2 regions of the Serratia bockelmannii genome follow, and region 1 is predicted to be linked to the other one. Evidence: predicted binding sites of a transcription regulator. Region 1 holds the regulator's gene; the other holds the start of a gene.
The links. Region 1 encodes ArgR, which controls arginine synthesis, uptake and breakdown. Its sites were predicted from a motif close to ANTGAATAAAAATACANT; they were not measured.
Positions count from the first base shown of each region.

Region 2: a site for ArgR is predicted at 3,957-3,974, ahead of argC (N-acetyl-gamma-glutamyl-phosphate reductase). Genes of this name have one in related genera too.

Region 1 is NZ_CP196512.1:448,910-456,450, reverse strand. Features, by position in the region: gene ACSJLU_RS02140 (DMT family transporter) at 1-223, opposite strand, end outside; gene rpmA (50S ribosomal protein L27) at 329-586, opposite strand; gene rplU (50S ribosomal protein L21) at 604-915, opposite strand; gene ispB (octaprenyl diphosphate synthase) at 1,186-2,157, shown strand; gene ACSJLU_RS02120 (DNA-binding protein) at 2,208-2,564, opposite strand; gene ACSJLU_RS02115 (helix-turn-helix domain-containing protein) at 2,745-3,005, shown strand; gene mdh (malate dehydrogenase) at 3,072-4,010, opposite strand; gene argR (transcriptional regulator ArgR) at 4,475-4,945, shown strand; gene yhcN (peroxide/acid stress response protein YhcN) at 5,349-5,612, shown strand; gene yhcN (peroxide/acid stress response protein YhcN) at 5,733-5,996, shown strand; gene mpl (UDP-N-acetylmuramate:L-alanyl-gamma-D-glutamyl-meso-diaminopimelate ligase) at 6,194-7,541, opposite strand, start outside.
Region 2 is NZ_CP196512.1:5,054,531-5,062,071, forward strand. Features, by position in the region: gene argH (argininosuccinate lyase) at 1-696, opposite strand, end outside; gene ACSJLU_RS23965 (argininosuccinate synthase) at 766-1,986, opposite strand; gene argB (acetylglutamate kinase) at 2,012-2,785, opposite strand; gene argC (N-acetyl-gamma-glutamyl-phosphate reductase) at 2,806-3,810, opposite strand; gene argE (acetylornithine deacetylase) at 4,027-5,172, shown strand; gene ppc (phosphoenolpyruvate carboxylase) at 5,430-7,541, shown strand, end outside.

The DNA of each region.
Region 1 (7,541 bases):
GCAGCCAACGCGGCTGGCGGAACATCGTCAGCCGCGGCAGCTTGCCGCGTACCGCGAGGATCACGCCCAAACCGATGGCGGCCATGGTAAAGCGATACCAGACAACGGTAAACGGCTCCATCACGACCAACACTTCTTTCATCGCGATCGGCAACGCGCCCCAGCAAACCGCCGTGGTTAACGCCAGAGAAATGCCAACGCCGACCTGCTGCTTCGTATCCATATCACCTTCGCCAACGCTGACGGGCCTGCCCTCAGGCAACCCATAAATGTAAAAAGCCCCGCAACGAATTGCGGGGCTTACATCTATTTCGTAAGGCTCGAAAAATTATTCAGCTTCGATGCTGATGAATTTACGATTGCTCGGGCCTTTAACTTCGAATTTGACTTTACCGTCTTTCAAAGCAAACAGAGTGTGGTCTTTGCCGCAACCCACGTTGGTACCAGCGTGGAATTTGGTGCCGCGCTGACGAACGATGATGCTGCCTGCCAGTACTGCTTCGCCGCCAAAGCGTTTTACGCCCAGACGTTTAGCTTCTGAATCGCGACCGTTACGAGTCGAGCCGCCAGCCTTTTTGTGTGCCATTAATCCGCTCTCCTAACTTAAGCGCTGATGCCGGTGATTTTAACGTCAGTGAACCACTGACGGTGGCCCTGCTGCTTACGGTGGTGTTTACGACGACGAAACTTAACAATTTTAATTTTCTCGCCACGACCGTGAGCAACAACTTCAGCTTTGATCTTGCCGCCATCGACGAAAGGAACGCCGATTTTGATATCTTCGCCATTAGCGATCATCAGAATCTGGTCAAACTCAACCGCTTCACCAGTTGCGATGTCCAGCTTTTCCAAGCGAACGGTCTGACCTTCGCTTACTCGGTGTTGTTTACCACCACTTTGGAAAACCGCGTACATATAAAACTCCGCTTTCCGCGTGCCCGACTGTGTTAGTTCAGAGCGCGCTATAAATATTCACAATAGGGCGCGAATTCTACGCAAAAAAGCAGCGTATGACAAGAGCAGAATAAGACCAGAACAAGAAAAAAGAAGAAAAAAAGCGCAGTTTCTTTCGTGGCGTTTATCTGAACCGTTTTTCAAGTACAATCATAGGGACAGTTACCGCCATGTACCGATGTGAGCAGCGATCTCAACGCGGTGAAGAGAAACACAGCTGAAAAAAACACAATGAACCTAGAGCAAATTACCGAGTTAACCGCGCAAGATATGGCGGCCGTGAACGCAACAATTCTCGAACAGCTGAATTCCGATGTCACGCTCATCAATCAGCTTGGCTATTACATTATCAGCGGTGGCGGTAAGCGCATCCGGCCGATGATCGCCGTCCTGGCGGCGCGGGCGTTGGGCTATGAAGGCAACAAGCACGTCACCGTCGCCGCCCTGATCGAATTCATTCATACCGCCACGCTGCTGCATGACGACGTCGTCGACGAATCGGACATGCGCCGCGGCAAAGCCACCGCCAACGCGGCGTTCGGCAACGCCGCCAGCGTGCTGGTCGGCGACTTTATCTATACCCGCGCCTTCCAGATGATGACCAGCCTGGAATCCCTGCGCGTGCTGGCGCTGATGTCGGAGGCGGTCAACGTCATCGCCGAAGGCGAAGTGCTGCAGTTGATGAATGTGCACGATCCCGACATCAGCGAAGAAAGCTATATGCGGGTGATCTACAGCAAAACCGCCCGTCTGTTTGAGGCGGCGGCGCAATCGTCGGCGATCCTGTCCGGCGCCAGCGCCGAACAAGAGAAGGCGCTGCAAGATTATGGCCGCTACCTCGGCACCGCTTTCCAGCTGATCGACGATCTGCTCGACTACAGCGCCGACGGCAGCACCCTGGGCAAAAACACCGGCGACGATCTGAACGAAGGGAAGCCGACCCTGCCGCTGCTGCACGCGATGCACAACGGCGACGACGCCCAGCGTGACATGATCCGTGGCGCAATTGAGCAAGGCAACGGCCGTCATTTGTTGGAGCCGGTACTGCAGGCGATGCAGCAATGCGGTTCGCTGGAATACACCCGCCAACGCGCCGAGGAAGAGGCCGACAAGGCGATCGCCGCGCTGCAGGTGTTGCCGGCATCGGAGCACCGCACGGCGCTGGAAGGCCTGGCCCATTTAGCGGTGCAACGCGATTTTTAAGAAATCGCGATTTCGCAATACACTCATCAGGCCCGCGTACGCGGGCCTGCTTAGGTATTGCTCTCTTCGTCGATACGCGCCAGCAGACCGCCAATCCCTTCCCGCATCAGGAAAGCCACCATTTTCTCGCGCTCGCTCTCCGTCAAATGGTAGTAATACTCGATCCAGACCGCCAACGGATCCTGGCGTTCTACGTCATAGGCCGCCCCGTCTTCCTTCAGCACCAGCAGGTTACGCACACCTGAAGGCAGGCTATCGATATGGTATTCCAACGCTTTTCCCTGCACGCCTTTACGCCTGCGGCTGATCCAGCCTTCGCGCCGGGCCATCAAATTGATTCCCTGTGGTGAGGAGGGTAATCCTGCGATGCCTGTCAGTTCCTTGGCGGCAAACCACTCGTTTTTCATGGCCATCATCTCTGGGCAATAGTGGGCAACGTCATTTTTGGAAATTACCTGGGTATTTTTTAGGAAATTTAATGGTATTCTGGTTTCCGAATAAACGTTTCACGTTGTTCAAACGCTTAACTTTGACTCGTTAGTTATACCACTAACGCAACTTTGGCTAATCAGAAAAGGAATGTAAACATGAATTCAAGGAACCCAGATTGGCACCCGGCAGATATCATCGCGGCGCTACGCAAGCAGGGCACCACGCTGGCGGCGGTGTCGCGCAAGGCCGGATTGAGCTCATCGACGCTGGCCAATGCGCTGTCGCGCCCGTGGCCGAAGGGGGAATGGCTGATCGCCGAAGCGATAGGCATTCACCCATCGGAGATCTGGCCAAGCCGTTATTACGATCCGCACAGCGATTGCCTGCTGGATCGCAAAGCACGCATCAAGTCGTGAACGCGGAACAAAAAAAACCGCCGGAACAGCGTCCGGCGGCGTTTATCGGCTGACTCTCGGTATCGATCAGTTATTGATGAACTTCTCGCCCAGTTCGATATCTTTGTGCAGCACGTCCAGCATCTCGTTCAGCGCTTTCTGCTCGAAGGCGCTCAGGGTGCCGATATCTTTACGCTCTTCAACGCCGTTCTTGCCCAGCACCAGCGGCTGCGCGAAGAAGCGAGCGTATTTGCCGTCGCCTTCAACGTAAGCGCATTCCACAACGCCTTTCTCGCCCTGCAGCGCACGCACCAGAGACAGACCGAAACGTGCCGCCGCCTGGCCCATGGACAGCGTTGCAGACCCGCCGCCGGCTTTGGCTTCTACCACTTCGGTACCGGCGTTCTGAATGCGTTTGGTCAGATCCGCCACTTCCTGATCGGTGAAGCTCACGCCAGGGATCTGCGACAGCAGAGGCAGAATGGTCACGCCAGAGTGGCCGCCGATAACCGGCACGTTCAGCTCTTCCGGCTGCTTGCCTTTCAGCTCGGCCACGAAGGTGTTGGAACGGATGATATCCAGCGAAGTCACGCCGAACAGTTTGTTCTTGTCGTAAACGCCGGCTTTTTTCAGCACTTCCGCCGCGATAGCGACCGTGGTGTTAACCGGGTTGGTGATGATGCCGATGCAGGCTTTCGGGCAGGTTTTCGCCACTTGCTCAATCAGGTTACGCACGATACCGGCGTTAACGTTGAACAGATCAGAGCGATCCATGCCTGGCTTACGGGCCACACCGGCGGAAATCAGCACCACGTCCGCACCGTGCAGAGCCGGGGTCGCGTCTTCGCCGCTGAAGCCTTTGATTTTAACTGCGGTTGGGATGTGGCTTAAGTCGACGGCAACGCCTGGGGTAACGGGGGCAATGTCGTAGAGAGAGAGTTCAGAACCTGAAGGAAGCTGGGTTTTGAGTAGAAGGGCGAGGGCCTGGCCGATACCGCCAGCAGCACCGAGAACTGCAACTTTCATCCTATACTCCTTTATTATCTTAAATATATAAAGCGCCGTGAATGTGTTGGTTACGAACCTTGAGTCATTACACCTTTCAAAACAATAAATTAGTCAATTCTTGCCTGCAGGTGTAATAAAACGGCCGCTGTCGCGCCCATTTTAGATTAAATCGCTTGCGCATGAAGGGCATAGCGCACACTAATCAAAAATAGTGCGAGGTTATTCACGAGCAAGTTAACCGGCCGTTACATTACACCCTTACGCAACATCAGAACAACATCATTTTAATAACATTTTATTTACCACCGTAGGCCGATTTTCCGTCGTCAAAAGGGCATATTCATCGCGGCCGGATTTTGTTAAAATGCCGCCCTTTCCTCGCCGCCCGGTCTTTTTTATTTTCTTTGGGGCGGCCTTTGTTGCATAAAAATTCATCTATATGCATAATCATGACTTCCACTATCAACATTCCACGGTGCAAAATGCGTAATCCCGCAAAACAGGAAGATCTGATCAAGACGTTCAAAGCGTTATTGAAAGAAGAAAAATTCAGTTCTCAAGGCGAGATCGTTTTGGCGCTGCAAGAAGAAGGCTTCGAAAACATTAACCAATCCAAAGTATCGCGCATGCTGACCAAGTTCGGCGCGGTACGTACGCGCAATGCCAAAATGGAAATGGTGTATTGCCTTCCTGCCGAACTCGGCGTGCCGACCACCACCAGCCCGTTGAAGAATCTGGTGCTGGACGTCGACCATAACGACGCCGTCGTGGTGATCCATACCAGCCCGGGCGCCGCGCAGCTGATCGCCCGCCTGCTCGACTCACTGGGTAAATCCCAGGGCATCCTCGGCACGATTGCCGGCGACGATACCATTTTCGTCACCCCGTCCAGCGGCTTTACCGCTCAGAAGCTGCATGAAGCGATCCTGGGCGTGTTTGAGCAAGAGCTGTGAAACCTGGCGCTAACAAAGTGCGGCTACCTTCCGCATTTTGTTAGCGCTTCTTTAACCCTCGCGTTACCTCCCCGGCCTTTAACCGCGTTTAACACTGCTTTTTTATCCCGCAACAACACATTTCCATGACATCGCCATGTAACCAGCAGTACCCACTGTGATCTTCCGCACTTTTGGTTAAAAGCACTTACCTTATTGAAATTACATAAATTTAACATCAAAAGATCGTTTTATGAGCGTTTTTTATTCCTTACAGTTATAAAAAATAAGGATCATAAGGTTAAAGTTTCACTAGCAACTGTTAGCGAACTATTAATTTTTCGCGTTACTAGCTGTATACTCATTTTCGTGAACTGAATCACAGTTCGTTGGAACTGATAAAAGAATACGATGAGGTGAGATAATGAAAATTAAAGCTACCGTTGCAACCCTGAGCGTTCTGTCCATGCTTTCATTTGGTGCATTCGCAGCACAATCTGTTGATGCAACCCAGGCCGCACAACTGCAACCCGCCGGTGTGATCACCGTGAGTGGCGTCGCCGCTGCGCCTTCCGACATTCGCCAGGCACTGTCTGACAAAGCTGACGCCAAAGGGGCGACCGCTTACCGCGTGATCGAAGCGCGCAACGACGGCAACTTCCACGCGACCGCTGAAATCTACAAATAAGTAACGACATTACCCGGCAACGGGCAATACATCTCTGGAATCAAACGCTGTCATAACGGCCTTCAAGAATAAAAATCGCTGCCAAGCCCTTCCAGGCGGTTATGACCAAGGATCGCTATCATGAACATGAAAACTACTCTTGCTGCACTCGGTCTGCTGTCCGTCATCTCCTTCGGCGCATCTGCCGCCCAGTTGGTGACTAACGATCAGACCGCCAATCTGCAATCTATCGGCACCATTACCGTCAGCGGTATCGACGGCGCACCGACCGACATTCGCCAGGCGCTGTCGGAGAAAGCCGACGCTAAAGGCGCGACCGCCTACCGCGTGATCGAAGCGCGTAACGAAGGCAACTACCACGCCACCGCCGAGATTTACAAATAACAACTCTGGGAACGGCTTTGCAGAGCTGATTACCCTCGTCACTGCCACTGCCGAGTTCTGACGCAAACGCCGATTTCCCAGAGACCCTCTCGTCGTCCTATCCGACGAACCCCGTTGCCCTCGCTCGCGAGGGCTTTTTTATGGGCGTAAAAAAGGCCGCAAATGCGGCCCTTAGAGTGGCTTATGCTACTGAACAATCAGTAGGTCACCTTCGGCTCCTGCTTTTTCGCCAGCGCGTCCAGCAGGCGATCGTGAATGCCGCCAAAACCGCCGTTGCTCATCACCAGAATGTGGTCGCCCGGCTGTGCGGTTTTCACCACCATGTCCACCAGCGTGTCGAGATCCGCGCTCCAGTGCGCCGGCTGCACACAGGCATCAGCCACTTCCGCTACCTGCCATGGAATGTGATGCGGCTGGAACAGGAACACTTCGTCGGCGCGGCCGAGCGAAGGCGCCAGATCGTTTTTGCTGATGCCCATTTTCATGGTGTTGGATCGCGGTTCCAGCACCGCCAGAATGCGCGCCGTGCCGCCGACCTTGCCGCGCAACGCGGCCAGGGTGGCCAGGATCGCGGTCGGGTGGTGCGCGAAGTCGTCGTAAACCGTGACGCCGTTGGCTTCGCCACGCAGCTCCAGGCGGCGGCGGGCGTTGATGAAATCGCCCAACGCGCGGCAGGCGTCCGCCGGCTGCACGCCAACGTGGCGAGTCGCGGCGATGGCCATCAGGCCGTTATGCATGTTGTGCTCGCCCACCAGCGCCCAGTTCACTTCGCCGACCTGCTCGCCGTCGAGGAACACCGCGTAATGACTGGCGTCCGGCGTCAGCTTCTGCGCACGCCAGGTCCCCTCTTCGCCCACCAGCTCCTGTTCGCTCCAGCAGCCCATCGCCATCACCTGCTTCAGGTGGCTGTCGTTGTCCGGCAGGATGATCTTGCCTTTGCCCGGCACCAGGCGCACCAAGTGGTGGAACTGTTTCTGGATGGCTTTCAGATCGTCGAAGATATCGGCGTGGTCGAACTCCAGGTTGTTCATGATCAGCGTGCGCGGGCTGTAGTGCACGAACTTGGAGCGCTTGTCGAAGAACGCGCAGTCATACTCGTCGGCCTCGATCACGAAGAACGGGCTGCCGCCGAGGCGCGCCGAGACGTCGAAGTTGCCCGGCACGCCGCCGATGACGAAGCCCGGCTGGTAGCCGCAGGCTTCGAGGATCCAGGTCGCCATGCCGGCGGTGGTAGTTTTACCGTGGGTGCCGGCGACCGCCAGTACCCAGCGATCGCGCAACACGGCGTCGTGCAGCCACTGCGGGCCGGAAACGTAAGGGATGCCACGCTCCAGCACCGCCTCCACGCACGGGTTGCCGCGCGTCATGGCGTTGCCGATGATCACCAGATCCGGCGCCGGATCCAACTGGGCTGGATCATAACCCTGAATAAGATCGATCCCCTGGTTCTCCAGCAGCGTGCTCATCGGCGGATAGACGTTGGCGTCCGAACCGGTGACGTCATGCCCCAGTGAACGCGCCAGCATCGCCAGCCCGCCCATAAAG
Region 2 (7,541 bases), 610 kb from region 1:
GCGATCGGATACGCTGTCCAGGCTGTTGCAGGTCGCCGAGGCGAAGCCCAGCCAGCCGGCCAGTTGCTCGCGATCGATAGGATACGCAGTGCCGGCCAGCGCGCCGCTGCCCAGCGGGCTGACGTCCAGCCGTTTCAGGGTATCCTGCAGTCGGCTCTCATCGCGCGCCAGCATCTCGACATAGGCCAGGCACCAGTGCGCGAAAGTCACCGGCTGCGCGCGTTGCAGGTGGGTATACCCCGGCATCACCGCATCCTGATTGGCTTCGGCGGTCTCCACCAGCGCCTGCTGCAGCTGGACGATCGCCTGATGCAGATCGCCGATCTGCTGTTTGCACCACAGCTTCAGATCGGTCGCGACCTGATCGTTGCGGCTGCGGCCGGTGTGCAGCTTCTTGCCCAAGTCACCGACCTTCTCGATCAGCTTCTGCTCCACCCAGCTGTGGATGTCTTCGGCATCGCTTTGGACGATCGCCAAAGGATCGGCCTGGACTTCCGTCAGCAAGGCATTCAGCGCCTGCTCCAGCTGCTGTTGCTCCGTTGCCGTCAACACGTTAACGGTCACCAGCGCCTTCGACCAGGCCACCGAGCCCACGATATCTTGCTCCGCCAGGCGATAATCGAACCGCAGCGAATCGTTGAGTTGCTTGAACCGCTGATCCGCCGCCTGAGTGAACCGTCCGCCCCAAAGTGCCATACCTTTACTCCTGAATTTTTATGCGAAAGGGCGCAGCATGCTGCGCCCTTGCAGAGTCACGCCAATCGGTTATTTATTCTTTTTCTCGTTCAACGCGCGGATGCGTGAAGACAGAGAGAACAGGCGGATAAAGCCGCCCGCGTGGCTATGATCGTAAACTTCGTCTTCGCCGAAGGTGGCGAACTCTTCGGAGTACAGGCTGTTGGCGGATTTCTTCTGAGTCGCCGTCACCTGACCTTTGTACAGCTGCAGCACGACTTCGCCGTTCACCTCTTCAGCCAATGCTTCGGCAGAGGCCTGCAGCGAGCGGCGCAGCGGCGCGAACCAACGGCCGTCGTACACCACATAGGACATCTCCAGGCCCAGCTGCTCGCGCCATTTGAAGCTGTCGCGATCCAGCACCAGCTGCTCGACGGCGCGCAGCGCCGCCACCATGATGGTGCCCCCTGGGGTTTCATAACAGCCGCGGGATTTGATGCCCACCAGGCGGTTTTCCACGATGTCGATCCGGCCGACGCCGTGCTTGGCGCCCAGCGCGTTCAGGGTTTCCAGGCACTGGTACGGCGACAGCGCTTTACCGTTAACCGCCACGACGCGGCCTTTCTCAACGGTAACGGTCACCTGCTCAGGCTGATCCGGCGCTTCCTGCGGATCGACGGTCCATACCCAGCAATCCTTGTTTGGCGCGTTCCACGGGCTTTCCAGCACGCCGCCTTCGGTGGAGATGTGCCAGGCGTTCTCATCGCGGCTATAGATTTTTTCCAGCGACGCGGTGGTCGGGATGTTGCGCTCTTTCAGGTAATCCAGCAGCGCTTCACGGGAACGCAGGTTCCACTCGCGCCACGGCGCCACCACTTTCAGCTGCGGCGCCAGCGCGGTGTAGGTGGTCTCGAAACGCACCTGGTCGTTGCCTTTGCCGGTCGCGCCGTGGCACAGCGCATCGGCGCCCACTTTCAACGCCAGCTCGACCTGCGCCTTGGCGATGATCGGCCGCGCCATCGAGGTACCCAGCAGGTAGCTGCCCTCGTACAGGGCGCCGGTCTGCAGCACCGGATAAACGTAATCGCGGATAAATTCTTCACGCAGATCGACCACGTGACATTCAGAGGCACCGGACTGCAGGGCTTTTTGCTCCACGCCTTCCAGATCGCTGCGCTCCTGGCCGATGTCCGCCACGAACGCCACCACTTCACAGCCGCCGTAGTTCTCTTTCAGCCATGGAATGATGGCCGAGGTATCCAGGCCGCCGGAGTACGCCAGAACGATTTTTTTGATGCCTTGGTTTTGCATGATCTATTCCTTTCTAATTCTAAAATTAAGCGAGGATCCGGGTGCCAATCGACACGCCGTTAAACAAAGCAGGAAGCTGATCGGCATGGCGCCAGCTGGCGATATCCACCGGGCGGCCGAGGGTGCGGGCGGCGTCGAGCGCCGCATTCACCTTCACCACCATACCATCGGTGATGATGCCTTGCGCGATCAGTTGTTCCGCTTTTTGCGCCGTCATTTCCGCAATGCGTTGCCCCTTGCCGTCGAGGATGCCGCTGACGTCCGACAGCAGGATCAGGTCCGCCCCCAGCGTCGCCGCCAGCGCCGTCGCCGCCTGATCGGCGTTCACGTTCATTAACTGCCCTTCGGCGGTGATGCCGATGGAGCTGATAACCGGCAGGTAGCCGGCGCCCAGCAGGGTATTGAGCAGCGCGGGCGAACCGGGCTGCGCGTTGCCGACGTGGCCCAATGCCGGATCGAGCGGGGTCACGACCGCGCTGCCGCCGTCCGCCAGGCTCAGGCCGACGGCGTTGATTTGGTGTTTAATCGCCCACGCCAGCAGCGTTTTGTTGGCGGTGCCGGCCAGCGCCCCAGTGATGATGTCGATCTGATCGGCCGGCGTGACCCGCAGGCCGTTCTTTTTCACCACCGGCAAAGCAAGCTGCTTCATCAGTTCGTCCACCACGCAGCCGCCGCCGTGCACGATCACCAGCGGACGCTGATGCTGCTGGCGGTAGCTGTCCAGCGCGGTAAACAGACGCTCCAGCGCTTCTTCACTGTCTAATAACACGCCACCTAACTTGATAATTAACGGGTTCATTGCTGTTTACTCACGCTGGTTTAAAGGAGTGACTGGGTTTCCGGGAAGCCGAAACGGATATTCAGGCATTGCACCGCCTGCGCCGCCGCGCCTTTCAGCAGGTTGTCTTCCACCGCGACGGCGATCAGATGCTCGCCCTGCACCGCAAAACCGATATCGCAGAACGGCAACCCCACCACCGCTTTCAGCGCCGGCACGCCCTGGTCGTACAACCGCACCAGCGGCTTGTCGTCATAGGCGGCATGATAGGCGGCCGCGACGTCCTGCGCGGTCACGCCGGCCTTCAGGCGGCAGGTGATGGTTTCAAGGATGCCGCGCGGGAAGTTGCCCAGGTGCGGCGTAAAGATAACCGGCACGCCCAGGTGCGCGGCGATCTCCGGCTGGTGCCGGTGAGTGAAAATACCGTACGGCTGCAGGCTCACTTCGCAGAAGCTGGTGGTCATGCTGGCCTTGCGACCGGCGCCGCTAACGCCGCTGGTGGCGTTGATCACCGGCCACTGGTCGAGGTTCAGCAGCTGTTTTTCGATTAACGGTTTCAGCGCCAGCTGCGCCGCCGTCGGGTAACAGCCCGGCACGGCAATCAGCTGCGCCTGTTTGATCTTGTCGCTCTGCCACTCCGCCAGGCCGTACACCGCCTGCTCCAGCAGGGCGCCATGCTGATGCTCGAAACCGTAGTACTGGCTATAAAAACCGGCGTCCTGCACGCGAAAGGCGCCGGACAGATCGAACACCACGCAGCCCGCCGCCAGGAAGGCCGGTGCGATATCGTGGCTGACTTCATGGGCGGTGGCGAGGAACACCACGTCGATGCCCTGCGCCGCCTTGGCAACGTCGGTCAACGGTTGCAGCGGCAGATCGACGATGCCTTTCAACTGGGGATGGAGATCGGAAAGCAACTTTCCTGCATCTGCACTTTGCGCTGAAACCGCTAAAGCGGTTATGTTCATGTGTGGGTGGCGATTCAGGTAAGCCGTGAGCTCCGCTCCGGCGTAACCGCTGGCACCAACGATCAGCGTATTCAACATGTGGCCTTTCACCTTCTAAACTGACGTGCGGTCGCTTGCGACCCAGGTAACAGGGCTAGCCAGCGTTGTTGCGCCGTTCACCCACGGAGCCAGGCGTTGATGCTTTTATAAACATCCGGGTATCGGGTTCCCTTACGCGTCGGCTTACTGTATTTTTATTCAAAATAAATGCATGAATATTGATACTATCCTAACCAAAGGCTGTCAACAGTGAAGATGAAATTACCTCCATTTATTGAGCTGTACCGGGCGTTGATCGCCACTCCGTCAATCAGCGCCACCGATGCCGGCCTCGATCAGAGCAATGAGGCGTTAATCAACTTGCTGGCCGGATGGTTTGCCGACCTGGGCTTTCGCGTCGACGTACAGCCGGTGCCGGAGTCGCGCCACAAATTCAACCTGCTGGCCAGCATCGGCGAAGGCAGCGGTGGCCTGTTGCTGGCCGGCCACACCGATACGGTGCCTTACGACGAAGGCCGCTGGACGCGCGATCCCTTCACCCTGACCGAGCACGACAACAAGCTCTACGGGCTAGGCACCGCCGACATGAAAGGCTTCTTCGCCTTTATTCTGGATGCGGTGCGCGATATCGACGCGAGCAAATTGACCAAGCCGCTATACATTTTAGCCACCGCAGATGAAGAAACGACGATGGCCGGCGCGCGTTACTTCGCCGCCTCTACCGCCATTCGTCCAGATTTCGCCATCATCGGTGAGCCGACCTCGCTGCAGCCGGTGCGCGCGCACAAGGGCCACATGGCCAACGCCATTCGCATCGTCGGCCAGTCCGGTCACTCCAGCGATCCGGCACGCGGCGTCAACGCCATCGATCTGATGCACGAATCCATCGGCCGCCTGATGGAGCTGCGCAAAACCCTGCAGGAGCGCTACAACAACCCGGCGTTCGCCGTGCCTTATCCCACCATGAACTTCGGCCATATCAGCGGCGGCGACGCGGCCAACCGCATCTGCGCCTGCTGCGAGCTGCACCTGGATATCCGCCCGCTGCCCGGCATGACGCTCGACAACATCAACGAACTGATGCATCAGGCATTGGAGCCGATGAGCCAACGCTGGCCAGGCCGCCTGACCATCGAAGAGCTGCACGCGTCGGTACCGGGCTACGAATGCCCGACCGACCACCGCATGGTGGCAGTGATCGAGGAACTGCTGGGCACCCGCACGCAGGTGGTCAACTACTGCACCGAAGCGCCGTTCGTTCAGCAGGTCTGCCCGACGTTGGTGCTCGGCCCCGGTTCCATCGATCAGGCCCACCAGCCGGACGAATACATCGACACCGCGTTTATCGAACCGACGCGCAAACTGTTGGGCCAGCTGCTCAATCACTTTTGCCAGCAATAAACCCGACATTTAGCAGGGGAAATGCTTTATGCTTCCCCTAACTCAAAATAAGTAGAAGGCAGCGAAATAAGCCACGCTGATAACCCACGAGGCGTAATTAAATTTCAGAAAATGCGCCGATTTTGATGTTTTTTTGCTAAAAATAGTGTCAATTGACGATTGGACAGGAACGCGATGTGATCAGGCAGGCGGTCTGCGCCTGACGCGTGAAATTTATTTACAAGATAAAAATCATACAGAACTGGGTCAGGGGTTATATGAACGAACAATATTCGGCAATGCGCAGTAATGTCAGTATGCTCGGCAAATTGCTCGGCGATACCATCAAAGAAGCGCTGGGCGAGCATATTCTCGATCGCGTTGAGACCATCCGTAAGCTTTCCAAATCCTCACGCGCCGGCAACGAAGCGCATCGCCAGGAGCTGCTCTCCACCCTGCAGAACCTGTCCAACGACGAGCTGCTGCCGGTGGCGCGCGCCTTCAGCCAGTTCCTCAACCTGACCAACGTCGCCGAGCAGTACCACAGCATTTCGCCCAACGGCGAAGCCGCCAGCAATCCGGAAGCGCTGGCTCAACTGTTCAGCCGCCTCAAAGACAAAAAGCTCAGCGACAAAGAGCTGCAGCACGCGGTGTCGCAACTCTCCATCGAGCTGGTGCTGACGGCACACCCGACGGAGATCACCCGCCGCACCCTGATCCACAAGCTGGTGGAGGTCAACACCTGCCTCAGCCAGCTCGATCACAACGATCTGGCCGACTACGAGCGCAACAAGATCATGCGCCGCCTGCGTCAGCTGGTAGCCCAGTCGTGGCACACCGATGAAATTCGCAAACACCGCCCTTCTCCGATCGACGAAGCCAAATGGGGTTTTGCCGTCGTGGAAAACAGCCTGTGGGAAGGCGTGCCGGCGTTCCTGCGCGAATTCAACGAACAGCTGGAAAACTCCATCGATTACAGCCTGCCGGTAGAAGCGGTGCCGGTGCGCTTCACTTCCTGGATGGGCGGCGATCGCGACGGCAACCCGAACGTCACCGCCGAAATTACCCGCCATGTGCTGCTGCTCAGCCGCTGGAAAGCCTGCGACCTGTTTACCCGCGATATCCAAGTGCTGGTCTCCGAGCTGTCGATGACCGAGTGCACCCCTGAGCTGCGCGCCCGCGCCGGCGGCGATGAGGTGCAGGAGCCTTACCGCGAAATCATGAAGCAGCTGCGCAGCCAGCTGATGAGCTCCCAGGCCTATCTGGAAGGTCGCCTGAAGGGCGAGCGCGTGCTGAAACCGCACGACCTGCTGGTGAACAACGAGCAGCTGTGGGAGCCGCTGTATGCCTGCTACCAGTCGCTGCAGGCCTGCGGCATGGGCATCATCGCCAATGGTCAACTGCTGGATACCCTGCGCCGCGTGCGCTGCTTCGGCGTGCCGCTGGTGCGTATCGACGTGCGCCAGGAAAGCACCCGCCATACCGAAGCCATCGCCGAGCTGACCCGCTATCTGGGGCTGGGCGATTATGAAAGCTGGTCGGAAGCCGATAAGCAGGCGTTCCTGATCCGCGAACTGAACTCCAAACGCCCGCTGGTGCCGCTGAAATGGCAACCGAGCGCCGATACGCAGGAAGTGCTGGAAACCTGCCGGGTGATCGCCGAAGCGCCGCAGGGTTCGATCGCCGCCTACGTGATTTCGATGGCGCGCACGCCTTCCGACGTGTTGGCGGTGCACCTGCTGCTGAAGGAGGCCGGCTGCCCGTTCGCGCTGCCGGTCGCCCCGCTGTTCGAAACCCTCGACGACCTGAACAACGCCGACGACGTGATGACCCAGTTGCTGAACATCGACTGGTATCGCGGCTTCATCCAGGGCAAACAGATGGTGATGATCGGTTACTCCGACTCGGCGAAAGACGCCGGCGTGATGGCCGCTTCCTGGGCGCAGTACCGCGCGCAGGACGCGCTGATCAAAACCTGTGAAAAGGCCGGCGTAGCGCTGACGCTGTTCCACGGCCGCGGCGGCTCCATCGGCCGCGGCGGCGCACCGGCGCATGCGGCTCTGCTGTCTCAGCCGCCGGGCAGCTTGAAGGGCGGCCTGCGCGTCACCGAACAGGGCGAGATGATCCGCTTCAAGTTCGGCCTGCCGGAAGTCACCATCAGCAGCCTGGCGCTGTATGCCGGCGCGATCCTCGAGGCCAACCTGCTGCCGCCGCCGGAACCGAAGAAAGAATGGCGGGCGCTGATGGACGATCTGTCCGAGACCTCTTGCCGGATGTATCGCGGCTACGTGCGTGAAAACCCGGACTTTGTGCCTTACTTCCGCGCGGCCACGCCGGAGCTGGAGCTGGGCAAACTGCCGCTGGGTTCACGCCCGGCCAAGCGCAAGCCG